DNA from 2 places in the Pedococcus sp. genome. Region 1 is predicted to be linked to the other one. Evidence: predicted binding sites of a transcription regulator. Region 1 holds the regulator's gene; the other holds the start of a gene.
What was found. Region 1 encodes LexA, which represses DNA repair genes until DNA is damaged. Its sites were predicted from a motif close to TCGAACANNTGTTCGA; they were not measured.
Positions count from the first base shown of each region.

Region 1 (8,161 bases):
GACCGAGGACGTACCCCGTGCTGCGTCCGCTGGCGCGCATCCCGGCGGACGCGGAGAGCGCCTCCGGCACGTTGGAGAGGAACACCGCAGCCACCACCGCCACGCTCACGCCCGCGCCGTCGATGAGGCTCACGCCGATCGCTGCGCTCTCGGGTATGCCGTCGAGCAGGGCACCGAGGACCAGCGCCGTCGCGCCCGCTCCCGCCTGGGGGCCCCGTGGGCTCTTGCGGCGGTGCCCGCCGTGCCGGTCGATGAGCCAGTCGCCGGCGAAGAAGACGAGTGACCCGGCGAAGAGGCCGGCGATGGCCGCCGTGCTGCCCGCGACGTCGTACGCCTCGCGCATCAGCTCGAAGGTCAGCGCGCTGATGAGGACCCCCGAACCGAACGCCATGACCAGCCCGATGAGCCGCAGTGAGGCGGAGAGGTAGACGCCGGCCAGGGCTCCGATGAGCAGGGCCGCTCCGCCGACGAAACCCCAGAACGCTGCCTCCAACATCCGCCCACCTCCTCTCGCGCGGCCTCCAGAGCGGCCGGAGCGGAACTACAGAAGTGATATTCCTCCATTCTCCGGACACGTACCCGGAAATCAGTCACGCTGGTCCGCGGCCCTGGCCTCGCCCCCAGCACCACCGCGCGCGGCCGCCCCCTACCCCCGGGAAGTCATGCGCTCTCGTCTGCACCGTGCCTGGTCACGCCTTGCCCTCGCCGCCCTCGTCGGCGGCACCGCCCTCGCCACCGCCCCACAGCCGTCCCAGGCGGCGACGATCGTCTACGAGTGCAGGTCCTCGTCGACCAGCTGCATCTCCTTCTCGGGGTACGCGGGCCGCTCTGTCTGGGGCTACCCGGTGAACCGCTCGGGCAACAACTGCACCAACTACGTCGCCTATCGACTCGCCCGCAACGGCGTCGCGCAGCAGAGCGGCCTCGGCAACGGCGGGAGCTGGGCGGCCAACGCGAAGAGGCGCGGCTTCCGGGTCGACCGCACGCCCGCCACCGGCTCCATCGCGCAGTGGAACTACGGCAGCGTGTACGCCCCGAGCTACGGCCACGTCGGCTACGTGGAGGAGGTGACCTCCAGCTACATCACCATCTCGGACTCCTCGTGGAGTGGCGGCTCCTACCGCTGGCGGATCCCCCGGGGCGACCGCAACTGGCCCGACAGCTTCATCCACTTCAAGGACATGAGGTACCAGCCGCCCAAGCCCGGGGCCTTCGTCAAGGTCCGCGAGACCGGGGAGGTCTACCGGCTCGTGGGGCAGGCGCCCGTCTTCGTCTCGACCTGGGCTGCGTTCGGAGGTGCGAAGGCGACCCACCTCCTGAGCAGCACCGCTCTCGCCTCACTCCCCGCACTCCCGGCCAACGGCACGTTCATCCGCGGCGGCCAGCGGGGCGAGGTCTACCGGGTCGTCGGCGGTGCCCCGATCCACGTCTCGACCTGGAGCGCGTTCGGCAGGCCACAGCCGTACACGACCGTCGACCAGGTGGCCATCGACAGGGCGGGCGCCGGGGGCCGGTGGAACCACCTCCGGGCGACGCCGCCGGAGGGCACCCTCATCAGGGGCGCCCAGCGCCGCGAGATCTACCGGATCGCCGGCGGGTCACCTGTCTACGTCTCGACGATGGCCAACGTCGGCGGCGCCGCCCCCACCACGACCGTCGACCAGGTCGCCATCGACAGGGCCGGCTCAGCGGTCCGCTTCAACCACCTGTCGCACCAGCCACGCGACGGCTCGTACCTGCGCGGTGGCACGACCGGCCACATCTACAAGATGAGGGGCGGCGTCGCCTACCGGGTGACCTCGTGGGCCACAGTGGGTGGCGTGAAGCCGACGACCGTGGTCGACCAGGTCGCGGTGAACAACGCCGGGATCACGAATCCCGTGAAGTGGAGCCACATCAAGGGGACTCGCACCCTCTAGCACGCCGACGCCGGCGCCGGCTGGAGGCCCCGCGGTGTGCGCCGGCTGGAGGCCCGCGGTGTGCACTGGCGCCGGCTCACGGTCGGCGGTGGGCTCTAGCTCGCAGCGGGGATGAGCAGCGTCTGACCGGCGTGGACGTGGGTGCTGGGGAGGTTGTTCGCGAGCTGGATCTGGGCGACGGCCTCGGACATCGGCACCCCCGGCAGCTGCTCGACCGCGATCTGGGACAGCGTCTGCCCCGCCTGGACCGTGGTGGCGTGGTCCGCGGCGGGCGTGACCGCGGCGGCATCACCGCCGCCGAACACCGTCAGGGCCAGCGCGACCAGCGCCGCGGCGACGGTGAGGGTGATGGCCAGGCGACCGGCTCGGGTGATGCGCAGCGGGCCCGCCACCGGAGTCGGTACGGCGTCACCGGTCGGGACGAGGACGAGCCGCGGGCGGGACGGCCGGCCCGGCACGCGGGCCGGTGCGGGGGTCAGGTCCCAGGCGACTGCTGCACTCATGGTGTCCTCCGTCTCCGGGCCCCGCGGGTGCGGGGCCGAGGTCTCCGAACGGGTGTTCGATCGAACGTCTGTACGATTTCTAGCACCCTTCGCGGTCAGGTTCAAGACACGCATCGAACACGTGTTTGGCAAGTGTGTTCGAACCCCATAGGCTGTGCTCATGCCTCGAAGCACACCAGAGGCCACCGACAGTCCCACCGACAGTCCCAGCGAGAGCGCCCCGCCAGCCCACCGGCATACGGCGTCTGACCTGCAGAAATGGGGAGAGGCATGAGCGACGGCACCAACGTCAAGGAGCTTCCCGAGCGCGACCGCGGCGACGGCCTGACCGTCCGCCAGCGCCGCATCCTCGAGGTCATCCGCAACTCCGTCGACCGCCGTGGCTACCCGCCGAGCCTGCGTGAGATCGGCGAGGCCGTCGGGCTCACCTCCCCCAGCTCCGTCGCCCACCAGCTGTCGTCGCTGGAGCGCAAGGGCTTCCTGCGCCGCGACCCCAACCGTCCGAGGGCGATCGAGGTGGTCTCCCCCGACTCCCCCGCCGACATGCGCGGCTACCGCGGCGGCGCGGCGCCCGACGACGCCGACGCGCCGTTCGACGAGACCGGGATCAACGACCAGCGGCCCGAGGCCTCCTACGTCCCGGTCCTCGGCCAGATCGCCGCCGGCGTGCCCATCACGGCCGAGGAGTCCGTCGAGGACGTCTTCCCGCTCCCCAAGCAGATCGTGGGCGAGGGGCAGCTCTTCCTGCTCAAGGTCGTCGGCGACTCGATGGTCGACGCCGCCATCTGCGACGGCGACTGGGTCGTGGTGCGCCAGCAGCCGACCGCCGACAACGGCGACATCGTCGCGGCGATGCTCGACAACGAGGCCACCGTCAAGACCTTCAAGCGCAAGGACGGCAAGGTGTGGCTGCTGCCGCACAACCCGGCCTTCGACCCGATCGACGGCGACCACGCCACGGTCCTGGGCAAGGTCACGGCCGTCCTGCGGCGCGTCTGACGCTGCCCCGCCCGGGTGGCTCCCCTCAGTCGCCCAGCACGTCGAGGTAGCGGCTGACCACCTCGGTCACCTCGTCCGTGGCGTCGGCCTCGTCCCACAGCTCCCACCACTCGTTGTCGTCGTGGCGCAGCGCCCGGCGCAGCACCGTGGCGGCGAGCTCGTCGAGGTCGTCGTCGACCTCGAGCGGGTCCTCCTCGATCCACCGCGGCCGGAAGCGCTCCCGCCCCAGGCAGTCCGGGTCGACCGAGCCCGCGACCACGGCGGCAGCCGCCACGGCCTGCGCCATCAGGGGCGCCTCGATGTACGCCTCCGCCCGGACCACCTGGCGCAGTGCCCGCACCACCTTCTGCGGCCGCTCCTCCGGCTCTGCCTCCTCCAGGTCGTCGAGGAAGTCGAGTGCGTCGTCGTTCTCGAACGGGCCCACGCGCACTGCCGTCATGTGATCACCTCACCCCGTGTGTCCACCTCCTCGCGATGGTAGGTCCGGACCCGCGTTCGGGAAACCCGTTCTGCCCCCTTTGCCGACCGAGCGGGTGCCTACGTCGCCGGCCGGAGGTGGGCGCCGGCAGCCTCGCCTAGCGTGGTCGGAGGGACCCACGCCAACCGCTCACCCGGGGGGAACCATGGGCACGGTCCGTGCCGTCGCGACGCTGTCACTGGGCGTGCTGGCCCTGGCGGCCTGCGGTGGCGAGGCGGTTCCGGAGGCTCGCGTGGCGGTGGCCGCGCCCGTCGCGGCGACAGCGGGTGCGCCCGCTCCGGACGCGGACCCGGCGCACCCGAGGGGCCTGGTCGCGATCGGGCACTCGGGACTCACGGGCGTGTACTCGGATCCCCTGAACCCGAAGGCGAACGCCCTGCAGAACTCCTGGGCCACGGGGACCAGCCCGGAGGTGAACAGCATCTACCAGCGCATGGTCGCCTCGCTCCCGGACACGGCCGGGCACGTCGTCAACGCCGCGGTCAACGGTTCCCGGGCCACGGCCCTCGCCGGCCAGGCAGCCTCGGCGCTCTCGCGCGTGCCTGCTCCGGCACTGGTCCTCGTCCAGACCATCGTCAACGACATCGCCTGCGACGGCAGCGACCCTCGCCGCATCCCGGTCTTCGGCGCCGAGGTCAGGCAGGCGTTGGACACCATCACCTCCGCCTCCCCGACGACCCGGGTCGTGATCGTCACCGTCGTCGGCAGGCCCGCAGAGCAGGCCGCCGCCCTCGCCTCCGACAGCGATGCCTCCGGCAGGCTGGGCGGCCCGCAGCCCTGCTCGCTGTTCCTGGGGCCCGGGCGGGTGGACCCGGGCGGGGTCGCCCGGCAGACCCGGTTGGTCCAGGCCTACGAGGCCGAGGTGCGCCGCGTCTGCGCCGAGGTCCCGCAGTGCCGGACCGACGGCGGCGCGCTGGCGTCCTACGAGCACCGGCGACGAGACCTGGCCTGGGACCTGAGGCACTACGCCGTCAGCGGCCACCAGCGGTTCGCCGAGCTGGTGTGGCCGACCGTCGCAGCGGTCCTGGGCCTGCGGTGACCAGGGCTCAGGGCATCCGCTGCCACCAGGCCGTGTCGATGTAGCGGCCGAACTTGCGGCCGACTTCGCGCAGCACGCCGACCCGCTCGAAGCCCAGTGCCCGGTGGAGCGCCTCGCTGGCGTCGTTGGGGAGCGCTACCACCGCCACCTGGGTGTGCACGCCAGCGTCGTCGAGGCGGGTGAGCAGCTCGGAGTAGAGCGCCCGCCCGACTCCCGTGCCGCGCGCCCCGGCGGCGAGGTACACCGAGGTCTCGCGGGTGGCGGCATACGCGGGCCTCGCCCGGAAGGGGCCCGAATAGGCAAACCCCACAACGGAACCCGCGTCGACAGCGACCAGGAACACGTCGCCGGGATGCTCCGGGCGCAGGCGGTGGGCGAAGTGCTCGGGCCCCTTCGGCTCGGTGTCGAAGGTGCCCACGCCACCGAGGACCTCGACGTTGTAGATCTCGGCGACGGCCGCGAGATCGGGCTCCTGGGCGGCGCGGATCTGGATCACAGGGGCGATGCTAGGACCATGACGGATCGCCAGCGGTTGTGGGACGAGCGGTATGCCGCGCAGGATCGTGTCTGGAGCGCTGGGCCCAACCGCGAGGTGGAGCGCATCGTCGCCCCGTGGCCGCCGGGCCGGGCGCTGGACCTCGGCGCGGGCGAGGGCCGGCACGCGATCTGGCTCGCGCAGGCAGGGTGGACGGTGACGGCGGTGGACTTCTCGTCGGTCGGCGTCGCCCGCGGCGCGGAGGAGGCCCGGCGCCAGGGGCTGGAGGCGGCCATCGAGTGGGTGGTCGAGGACGTCACGCTCTGGGAGCCGCCCCCGGGGACGTTCTACGACCTGGTCCTGGTCGCCTACCTCCACCTCCCGGAGGAGGTGCTGTCCCGGGCGACCCGATGGCTGGCGCCCGAGGGGGCGATCGTCGTGGTGGGGCACGCGCTGCGCAACCTCACCGAGGGGGTGGGCGGCCCGCAGGACCCGGCGATCCTCACCACCGTCGAGCAGCTCCACGCGGCGGCCCGGGACCTCGATCTCGAGCGGTGCGAGGAGGTCGTCCGCCCCACCGACGCCGGCGACGCGATCGACCTGGTCCTGGTGGCTAGGCGGCCAGCCGGCGCGTGAGCTCGGTCAGCGTGGCGCCGAGCGGCGCGTCGATGCGGTGGGTGGCCTCGCCGTCGCCTCGCGTGGGCCCGTGCGTGATGATCCCCACCGGTATGCCGCGCGCGGCCGCCCGCCGCACGAACCGGTAGCCGGACATCACGGCGAGGGAGGACCCGAGGACGAGCACCACGCGCGCCCGCTCGGTGAGCCCGAAACAGTTCTCCACCAACGGTTTCGGGACGGACTCACCGAAGAAGACCACGTCGGGCTTGAGGGTGTCGCGACCGCACACGAGGCACAGCGGGACGACGAAGGCCTCGACGTCGAGGTCGTTCAGGGCGATGTCGCCGTCGGGGCGGATCTCGTCGCTGGTCACCTCGTAGCCCGGGTTGGCCTGGCGCATCCGCTCGTCGAGGTGCCAGCGACTCGTGACGTCGCCGCAGGTCAGGCACACCACCCGCTCGAGGGCTCCGTGCAGCTCGGTGACGTCGACCGCCCCCCCGGCCTGGTGCAGGCCGTCGACGTTCTGGGTGATGACCGGGCCGACCACCCCTGCCCGCTGCAGTGCCGCGACGGCACGGTGCCCTGCGTTGGGGCCCGCGCTGGAGAACCGCTGCCAGCCGACGTAGCTGCGGGCCCAGTAGCGCTGTCGGGCGGCCGAGGAACCGACGAACTCGGAGTACTGCATGGGCTGCACCCGGCGCCGGCCGTCCGGCCCGCGGTAGTCGGGGATGCCGGACTCGGTGCTCAGGCCGGCCCCCGAGAGGACCAGCACGCCGCCACCGGCCAGCAGCTCGACGAACGCGTCGAGGCCCGTCGCTGTGGTGGTGCGCATGGCGACCAGTATGCGTGACGCCTCCCGGCTCGCGCCCTGGCTCACCGTCGGTCGTGCGGCGACAACGGTCGGCATGGATAACGCAGGGTTATGCTGATCTCATGATCGACGCCGCCGGTCTTCGCGTCATGAAGGCCATCGCCGACGAGGGCAGCTTCACCGGCGCCGCCCTCGCGCTCGGCTACTCCCAGCCGGCCATCTCACAGATGGTGCGCCGCCTCGAGCAGCGCACCGGGACCGTCCTGGTCGAGCGGGTCGGGCGCAGCGTGAGGCTCACCGAGGCCGGGCAGGTGCTGGCGCGCCACGCAGTGGCCGTCCTCGCGGCCCTCGACGCCGCGGAGGAGGAGGTCGCCGCCATCGCCGGCCTGCGCGCCGGGCGGGTGCGCCTGATGGCCTTCCCGTCGTCGTCGGCGACCCTGGTGCCTCGGGCGCTGGCGCTGGTCAAGGAGCGGTACCCCGAGGTCAAGGTCAGCTTCACCGAGGCCGAGCCGCCGGAGTCCCTGGCGGCCCTGCGCGCCGGTGAGTGCGACCTCGCGGTGGCGTTCGCCTACGAGGGCACCGACCTCGGCCGGGGCGAGGAGGACCTCGACGCCTTCGTCACCCACCACCTCCTCGACGACGAGGTGCGCCTGGCGCTCCCGAGGCACCACCCGCTGGCCGACCGGGAGGTCGTCGACCTCTCCGCGCTGTCGTCGGAGAGCTGGATCGCAGGTTGCCCCCGGTGCCGCGGCCACCTCCTGCAGATGTGCGCCACCGAGGGCTTCAGCCCCGACGTCGCCTTCGAGACCGAGGACTACGTCGCCGTGCTCGGTCTGGTCGCCGAGGGCCTCGGCGTGGCACTGATCCCCGACCTCATCCTCCGCACCGCCCACCACAGCGACGTCGTGACCCGGACGATCAAGCCCGCCTCACGGCGCCACGTTCAGGTCGTCACGACCCCGGACCTCCAGCGGGTGCCGGCCGTGCAGGCCACGATCGAGGCCCTCGTCGAGGCCGCGAAGACCCCGCCGCGGGTGCTCGCGAGCACCTGAGCCGTCACCGGCGGCGCCACGCGACCTCCACCCGCGGCACCTGGCCGCCGTCGCCCGTGACGTCGCCCGTCCCGCCGCCCGCACCCTGCCCGGAGGCGAGCACGGCGATGTCCCCGCGCTGGTCGGTGCGGTAGGCGGCGTACCCTCCCCTGCGCAGCACGTCGAGGTGCCGGGGCGCCGGGTGGCCGTAGTCGTTGTCGGCTCCCACGCTGATCAGGGCCACCGGAGCCCGCACGGCCTCCATCAGGCCGTCGTCGAGGTTCGACG
Region 1 covers NZ_DATBMI010000117.1:20,180-28,340, forward strand. The annotation lists gene VIB11_RS09715 (ZIP family zinc transporter) at 1-496, opposite strand, end outside; gene VIB11_RS09720 (CHAP domain-containing protein) at 663-1,919, shown strand; gene VIB11_RS09725 (LysM peptidoglycan-binding domain-containing protein) at 2,015-2,422, opposite strand; gene lexA (transcriptional repressor LexA) at 2,693-3,421, shown strand; gene VIB11_RS09735 (DUF4259 domain-containing protein) at 3,447-3,860, opposite strand; gene VIB11_RS09740 (SGNH/GDSL hydrolase family protein) at 4,045-4,938, shown strand; gene VIB11_RS09745 (N-acetyltransferase family protein) at 4,946-5,434, opposite strand; gene VIB11_RS09750 (class I SAM-dependent methyltransferase) at 5,453-6,049, shown strand; gene VIB11_RS09755 (Sir2 family NAD-dependent protein deacetylase) at 6,027-6,863, opposite strand; gene VIB11_RS09760 (LysR family transcriptional regulator) at 6,965-7,894, shown strand; gene VIB11_RS09765 (ComEC/Rec2 family competence protein) at 7,899-8,161, opposite strand, start outside.

Region 2 (8,161 bases), on a different contig from region 1:
TGGCCAGGGCAGACGTCCAGATCGCGGACTCCGGGACGTCGATCCCGCTGGCGCGCAGCCTCGCCCGCAGGTCGCGCGGCGTGTAGATCGAGTTGTTCGTGAGGACGAGGAAGCGGCGGCCGGAGGCCACGAGGGCGGTGATGAAGTCGCTGGCACCGGGGATCGCGGTGTCCTCGTGGACGAGCACGCCGTCCATGTCGGTGAGCCAGCACTCGACCGGCCTGGGTGTCGTCATGGGCCCCATTGTGCATGGCCGGCGTAGTCACTTTGGGGGAGCGCCACGGGCTGGGCCGAGCGCAGTCTGGAGGCGTCGAGAAGGAGGTTCCCCATGTCCCTTGCCACGTGCCCCATCGCCACGATGCTGCCGGTCACGGACACCGATCGCGCCAAGGACTTCTACGCGAACACGCTGGGCCTGCCGTTCGAGGGCAGCGACCCCATGGGCGAGCTGCTCTTCGGTCTGGGCGGTGGCGCCACGCTCGTGCTGCTGCCGCGCGAGGCGGGGACCCAGTCCGCGAGCACGGCCATGAGCTGGAAGGTCGACGACCTCGAGGCCGAGATCGCCGAGCTCGAGGGCCGCGGCGTCGTCTTCGAGGACTACGACCTGCCGGACCTGAAGACGGTGAACCACATCGCCGAGACCGATGGCGTACGGGCGGCCTGGTTCCTCGACCCGGACGGCAACGTCCTCTGCGTGCACACCCGCTGACACCCGCGGGCTGACACCCGCGGGCTGACGCCTGCGGGCTGACGCCTGCGGGCTGAGGGCTGAGGGCTACGGGCTGCGGCAGGGGTGTGCCGTCGCTCAGCTGCCCCGCGCGTGGCGAGGGTCTCTCGCGTGTGCCGTCGCCGCTCAGGCCACCTCGATGGCGTGCCCGGCGGTCACCCTGAGGAGCTCTTCGTATGTCGTGCGGTAGACGACGTGGGTGTGGCCGGCGGCGGCCCAGACGTGTGGGTAGCGGCTGAGGGACACGTCGACGACAGTGCGGATCGGTCCGATGTGGCCGACGGGAGCGACACCGCCGATGGCGAACCCCGTTGTGCTGAGCACGAAATCGGCGTCAGCGCGGTCGATGTGGTCGATGTCGTCGATGAGGTCGGCGACCTTGACGAGGTCGACCCGGTGCGCGCCGGAGGTGAGGACCAGCAGGGGGGTGATGGCGCCGTCGGCCTCGTGTGCGCGGAAGACGAGGGAGTTGGCGATCTCGGCGGGGGTGATGCCCAGGGCCCGCGCCGCCGCGGCAGCGGTGCGTACGGCGTCGGGGAGGATGACCACCTCGGGGGTGATGTGCTGGACGGCGAGGGCCGCGAGGACACGCTGGACGGCCGGGTGGCTGAGGGTGTCGTCGCCGGACTCGGCCGGTGTGCCCGGGGTGGGCGGCGTGGCCGGGGTGGTCGGGGGGTGGCCGTCCATGACCGGAGCCTAGTGACCCCCGGGTGGGGTCGCTCGCGTTTCGGCTCGTGAGAGGTGTTCCCCGCAACGCCTTGACGGGCTGTCCGAGGGTCGGTGTACATTCATCTCATCGAACACATGTTCGAACAGATGGTCCGGCCGCCAGTGCCCCACACTGCGGTCCCCGGGTTCCCGGGGCAGGTCCATCGGTGCGGCTCTGGCCCTGTGGCAGGCGCCTCGACCCCGCCTGCCACGGCCAGAGCGCACCATCCCCGACACCTGTGGAAGGAGCCTGCCGTGGTGCGCCGATACGAAGAGCCCATCGAGGTCCGGTCCGCCGGGCAGGCTCGAGAGGCGGGAGCCGCCGACGCGCCAGGTGCCCCGGACGCCTTCGTCTGGCGCGGCCGGCTCTACGTCGTGCGCGAGGTGCTCGAGCACTGGCAGGAGCGACGACCCTGGTGGCGCGACGCGCTCGAGACCGTGGCCTCAGGCACGGAGGCTGGCGACCCTCCCGCCGGTGGTGGAGCCGAGCCGTCGGGCGTCGTCCTCGCCGGCGCCCGCGAGCGGCAGGTGTGGCGGGTCGAGGCCAGCGCTGGTCGGATGGCCGGCACCGGGGTCTACGACCTCGGCGCCGACCTCTCACCGTGCCAGTGGCGCCTGCTGCGGGTCGCGGACTGAGGCGGCGGCGATGACACCACGAGCACCAGCACGCGGCGGGGCGCCGTCCGTGGGCAGCGGTGCGACGGCGGCCTCGACCCTGGAGCTCATCGAGCGCTCCCGGGCGAGCCTGCTCGAGGCATGCCACAGCCGAGCGGTCGCCGAGCGCTACCTGCAGTCCCGGCTCGCGGCGATGCGGGCCGCGGCCGCCTTGGTCTCCGCCCGGGCTGCCACGGCAGGGGTGCCCGGCCCGCACAGCCTCTGGGCGCTCCTGCCGTCGGTGGCCCCCGAGCTGACCGAGTGGGCCGAGTTCTTCGAGGCCACCGGGCCACGCCACGACCCACAGGGCACGGTCCTGGGTGGCGGTGCGACCGCGGTGACCGCGCGCGAGGCCGACGACCTGCTCCGGCAGGCGGAGACCTTCGTCGACCTGGTCTGCCGCTCGCTCGGCCTGCCGGCCTCCCCGCCGCACGGCAACGTGCTCGTCCCGACGGCATGGGCGTGAGCGGTGACTTCGCCCACCTGCACGTCGCCTCGGGGTTCTCGATGCGCTACGGCACATCCACTCCGGCGGCGCTGGTGGAGCGTGCCGCCCAGCACGGCCAGCCCATCCTGGCCCTGACCGACCGCGACGGCCTCTACGGCGCGGTCCGGTTCGTCCAGGCCGCCACTGCGGCGGGCATCGCCCCTGTCCTCGGGGTCGACCTCGCCGTTGGCCCCGAGCCCGTCCCCGGGGGCGGTCCCCGCCTGTGGGGTCCGGTTCCGTCGCGGAGCGGGGCGGGAACCGAGCGGTCGCGCACCCCCGTGCGTGGTGGCGCCGACCGTGATCCCCGGCATCCCCGGGTCACGGTGCTCGCCCGCGGCCGCGAGGCAGGGGTGCCGGCCGGGGTCGGCTGGGCGTCGCTGTGCCGGCTGGTCACCGACACCCACCTGCGCGGGGAGCGAGGCCAGCCGGTCAGCACCCCGTTGACCATTGCCGGGCGCTGCCTGGTCGGCGACGGCGGTGCAGGTGGTGCAGGTACCGGCGGCGAGGGTCGCGGCGGCACGAGGGCGAGCGGCACGAGGGCGAGCGGCACGAGGGCGAGCGGCGCGCCGGCCAGCCCGCTCGTCGTGCTGCTCGGGCCCGACTCCGACGTCGGCCGAGCGTTGCTGGCCAAGCGCCCTGACCGGGCCCGCGCGCTGCTGGCCGGCTGGCGGCGGCTGCTGCCCCGCGACGCCCTGGCCATCGAGGTGGTCTGCCACGGCGGTCCCGAGGGCACTCCTGCCTCCCGCGGCCACGCCGCCCGCCTGCTCGGGCTGGCCGACGAGAGCGGGCTGCCGGCGGTGCTGACCGCCGCCGTGCGCCACGTCGATCCGGGGGAGAGCGCCGTCGTCGACGTCCTCGACGCGGCGCGCCGGCTCGTCCTGCTCGACACCCGCCATCTCGACCGCGTCACCGACGCCGCCCACCTCGCCAGTACCCCTGCCATGCACGCCGTCGCCCTGGCCGTCACCTCCGGAGACCGGGCTCGGGCCGATGCCCTGCTCGCCTCGACCCTGGCCATGGCCCTGGCGTGTGCCCAGGACCCTCGTCGCGACCTCGGCATCGGGGCGGTCCACCTGCCCGAGCCGGCAGCGCTCGCCATCGCCCCCGGGACCCACCCGCAGTCTGTGCTGGAAGAGCGCTGCCGTGCCGCTGTCCCCACCCGGTACCCCACCGCCGGTGAACGGGAGCGGCATACCGTCGAGACCCGGCTCGGCGAGGAGCTCAAGGTCATCGCCGAGCTCGGCTACCCGACGTACTTCCTCACCGTGGCCGCCGTCGTCGACCTCATCCGCGACATGGGGGTGCGGGTGGCCGCGCGGGGCTCGGGTGCCGGGTCGCTGGTCAACTACCTGCTCGGCATCAGCGGGGTCGACCCGATCCGCTACGACCTGCTCATGGAGCGGTTCTGCTCCCCGCTGCGGGCCGAGCTTCCGGACATCGACATCGACGTCGAGTCGGCCCGGCGCACCGAGGTCTACGAGCGCGTCCTCGAGCGGTTCGGCGGCCACCGGGTCACCTGCGTCTCGATGATGGACACCTACAAGGTGCGTCACGCGGTGCGCGACGTGGGCGCCGCGCTCGGACTGCCACCCCAGGAGATCGACGAGATCGCCAAGGCCTTCCCGCACATCCGCGCCCGGGACGCCCGCAGTGCCATCGCCGAGCTGCCCGAGCTGCGCAGCCGGGGGCTCGGCAGCCCCCGCCTGCGGCTGCTGTTCGACCTCGTCGAGCGCCTCGACGGCCTGCCGCGCCACATCGCGCTGCACCCCTGCGGGGTGGTGCTCTCCAACACCGGGCTGCTCGACCGGACCCCGGTCGAGGCGAGCTGGCTGGGCTTCCCGATGAGCCAGTTCGACAAGGACGACGTCGAGACCCTCGGCCTGCTCAAGCTCGACGTCCTCGGCATCCGCATGCAGTCCGCGATGGCCCATGCCGTCGCGGAGGTCGGCAGGGTCGACGAGGTCGAGGTCGACCTCGACGACCAGGCCCAGGTGCCGCTCGACGACGAGGCCACCTTCCGGCTGATCCGCTCCACCCACACCCTGGGCTGCTTCCAGATCGAGAGCCCCGGGCAGCGCGAGCTCATCGGCAAGTTCGGCCCGGAGCGTTTCGAGGACCTCATCATCGACATCTCGCTGTTCCGCCCCGGGCCGGTGAAGTCCGACATGATCACCCCGTTCCTCGAGGCCCGCCACGGCTGGAAGGACACCGAGTACCTCCACCCCACGCTGGTGCCGGCCCTCGAGGAGACCGCCGGCGTGGTCGTCTTCCACGAGCAGGTCCTCAAGATCGTCGCCGAGACCACCGGCGTCACCCTCGCCCAGGCCGACGAGGTGCGCCGGGCCATGGGCACCCCCAAGGGCCAGGAGGAGGTCGAGGCCTGGTGGCGGCCCGCCGCGACGGCCCGGGGCTACGCGCCGGCCGACGTCGAGCGCATCTGGCAGGTGCTGAAGTCCTTCGCCTCGTTCGGGTTCTGCAAGGCCCATGCCGCGGCGTTCGCCCTCCCCACGTACCACTCGGCCTGGCTGAAGACCCACCACCCGGCCGCGTTCCTCGCCGGGGTGCTGACCCACGACCCGGGGATGTACCCCAAGCGCCTCATCCTCGACGACGCCCGCAGCCTCGGCATCGCCGTGCTCGGGCTCGACGTCAACGCCTCCTCCGGCACCTACCGGGTCGAGCGGGTCGAGCGCTGGGGGGAGCCACCGCCGCGGAGCCCCGCGCAGAGCGCGTGGACCCCACTGGACCAGACCGAGTCGCGCAGCGCCCCTGCGCACCCCGACCTGCCCGACGCGCGCGACTACGGCATCCGGCTCTCGCTCGCCGACGTCAAGGGCATCAGCGAGGCCGAGGTGGCGCGCATCGTGGCGGGCCAGCCCTACTTCAGCCTCGCCGACTTCTGGAACCGCGCCCACGTCTCGCGGCCCGTGGCCGAGCGACTCGTCCTCGCGGGCGGGTTCGACTCCCTCTACGGCATGGGCGGCGGCCTCACCGGTCTCGGGCGGCGAGGCCGGGTGACCCGCCGCGACCTGCTGCTGCACGTCGCCGAGCTGGACCGGTGGTCGCGCTCCGTCGCGAGGTCGAGCCGGCGGGTCAGCCCGCGCCGAGGGACGGACGGGCCGACTGGAAGCGGGCCGGCGGGCGGCGTGCGGGCGGGCAGCGGGCCCGGAGCAGGCGGCATACCCGGCCTGGACGTGCGCGGCCGCGCCGCTGCCCAGTCGCAGGCCGCGCGGCCGGTGGCGGCGGAGCAGCCCACCCAGCTCGCACTCGACCTCGGCGACAGCCCCGAGCTGACGGCCGGCACCGGTCTGCCGGAGATGACCGGGCCGGAGCGGGTGCGCGCCGAGCTCGACATCCTCGGCCTCGACGCCAGCGCCCACGTCATCGAGTTCTACGCGCCGATGCTGCGGGCCCTCGGCGTGACCCGCAGCGCGGACCTGCTGAAGGCCCGCAGCCGCTCCACGGTCTGGGCCGGAGGGGTGAAGGTGGCCACCCAGACCCCGCCGGTCCGCTCGGGGCGCCGGGTGGTCTTCCTGACCTTGGACGACTCGACCGGCCCGGTGGACGCGACGTTCTTCGAGGACGTCCAGGGCCCCTACGCCGAGGTGGTGTTCCACTCGTGGATGCTGCTGGTCCGCGGGGTGGTGCGCCGCACCGGGCCACGGGGCATCTCCCTGCGCGCGACCGGTGCCTGGGAGCTCTCCCGACTCTGGGACGCCTGGGCCGCGGGCGGGCTCGAGGCCGTCCTCGCCACCATCGAGCGCGACGAGGCCGCCGCGCGGGCCAACGCCGAGGCAGCGGAGGTGGCTGCCGCGGCGGAGCGCGAGGCGCAGGGGCGGCGGCAGGGTCGCAGGGTGCTGCTGCATGCCTCGGGGTTCCGCCAGTCGCCGTATGCCGACACCCGTCCCGCCGGCGGGGACGTCCGCGACGCGCACCGGCTCGGTCAGGGGTCGACCGTGCCCGACGGGGGAGCCCCGCCGCGCAAGCTGTGGCACTCCAGCCCCGGAAGCTCGGGGCACTAGGGTGGGAGCCGTTCTGCGCCGGCGGCACCCGCAGGCCGCCCTGACCCACCGACGAAGGAGCCGGCAGTGGCCGACGAGCATCGACGCGGACGGCGCGGCGGCACCCCGACCTCGCTGCGCACCGCGGCCGTGTGGGCCTCCGTGCACGCCCTCGCCGTCGAGCGCCAGCGCGAGCTCGACCGCCCCCTGCGCGTCCTCGACCTCGGTGGCGGCACCGGCGGCCTGGCCGTTCCGCTGGCCGAGCAGGGCTACCACGTCACCGTCGTCGACCCCAGCCCCGATGCGCTCGCGTCGCTGTCCCGTCGCAGCACCGAGTCCGGTGTCGCTGACCGGGTCACCGCGGTCCAGGGCGATGCCGACACCCTCGGCGAGGCGCTCGACCAGGAACCGGTGGACCTCGTGTGCTGCCACGGCACCCTCGAGGTCGTCGACGACCCGCAGGCCACCCTCTCCGCGCTCGCGGCCGTGCTCGCCCCCGGCGGGTACCTCAGCCTGGTCGCCGCCCAGAGGCTCGCCGTGGTGCTGGCCCGGGTCCTCGCCGGCCAGTTCGCCCAGGCCCACGAGGCACTGGTCAGCCCGGACGGCCGCTGGGGCGCCGGCGACCCGTTGCCGCGCCGCTTCGACTCCGACCACCTGCGCGAGATGGTGGCGTCCTCGGGCCTCACCGTGCGCGACTGCCACGGGGTGCGGCTCTTCAGCGACCTCGTGCCGTCGGCGCTCGTCGACTCCGAGCACGACCGTGCAGCCCTGCTGCGCCTCGAGGAGGAGGCCAGCAGGCACCCCGACTTCCCGTTTCTCGGCCAGCTCGGTGCTGCCCTGCACATCCTCGCCCGCCGCGGCTGAGCCCGGAGGCCGCGCCGGCACCCCCACACCGGGGGGCCGGCGATGAGCCGACGCCAGTTCGCCCTGCCGGAGCGCACCTCCGACGGCCCGCCGGACGACACCGGCTGCACGATCCTGCACGTCGACATGGACGCCTTCTACGCGTCGGCGACCCTGCTCAGCCACCCCGAGCTCGTCGGTTCCCCGGTCATCATCGGAGGCGGCAACCGCGGGGTCGTGCTGTCGGCCACCTACGAGGCGCGCCGGTTCGGGGTGGCCTCGGCCATGCCGATGGCCCGGGCGCGCCGGCTCTGCCCGCAGGCCACCGTGCTCCCGCCGGACCACCGCCTCTACAGCCGGATCTCCGACGCCGTGATGGCCACCTTCGCCTCGATCACGCCTGCCGTGGAGCCGCTGTCCCTCGACGAGGCCTTCCTCGACGTCGCGGGCGCCCTGCGGCGGCTCGGCTCCCCGGCGACCATCGGCCAGCTGATCCGCGACACCGTCGCCGACGAGCAGGGGATCACCTGCTCGGTCGGCGTCGCCCCCACCAAGTTCGTCGCCAAGCTCGCCTCCGGGCTCGCCAAGCCCGACGGCATGGTCGTCGTGCCGCGCGCCGAGGTCGTCAGCTTCGTCCAGCAGCTCCCGGTCGGCGCGCTGTGGGGGGTCGGAGACCGCACCGAGGAGACCCTGCTCCGGCTGGGTCTGCGCACGGTCGCCGACATCGCGCACACCCCCGAG
Region 2 covers NZ_DATBMI010000137.1:7,702-15,862, reverse strand. The annotation lists gene VIB11_RS11395 (HAD-IIA family hydrolase) at 1-235, opposite strand, end outside; gene VIB11_RS11390 (VOC family protein) at 329-709, shown strand; gene VIB11_RS11385 (YbaK/EbsC family protein) at 854-1,414, opposite strand; gene VIB11_RS11380 (DUF6504 family protein) at 1,691-2,071, shown strand; gene VIB11_RS11375 (SAV_6107 family HEPN domain-containing protein) at 2,121-2,555, shown strand; gene VIB11_RS11370 (DNA polymerase III subunit alpha) at 2,546-6,598, shown strand; gene VIB11_RS11365 (methyltransferase domain-containing protein) at 6,665-7,441, shown strand; gene dinB (DNA polymerase IV) at 7,484-8,161, shown strand, end outside.
Region 2: the regulator LexA is predicted to act here: its motif matches at 1,524-1,539, upstream of VIB11_RS11385 (YbaK/EbsC family protein).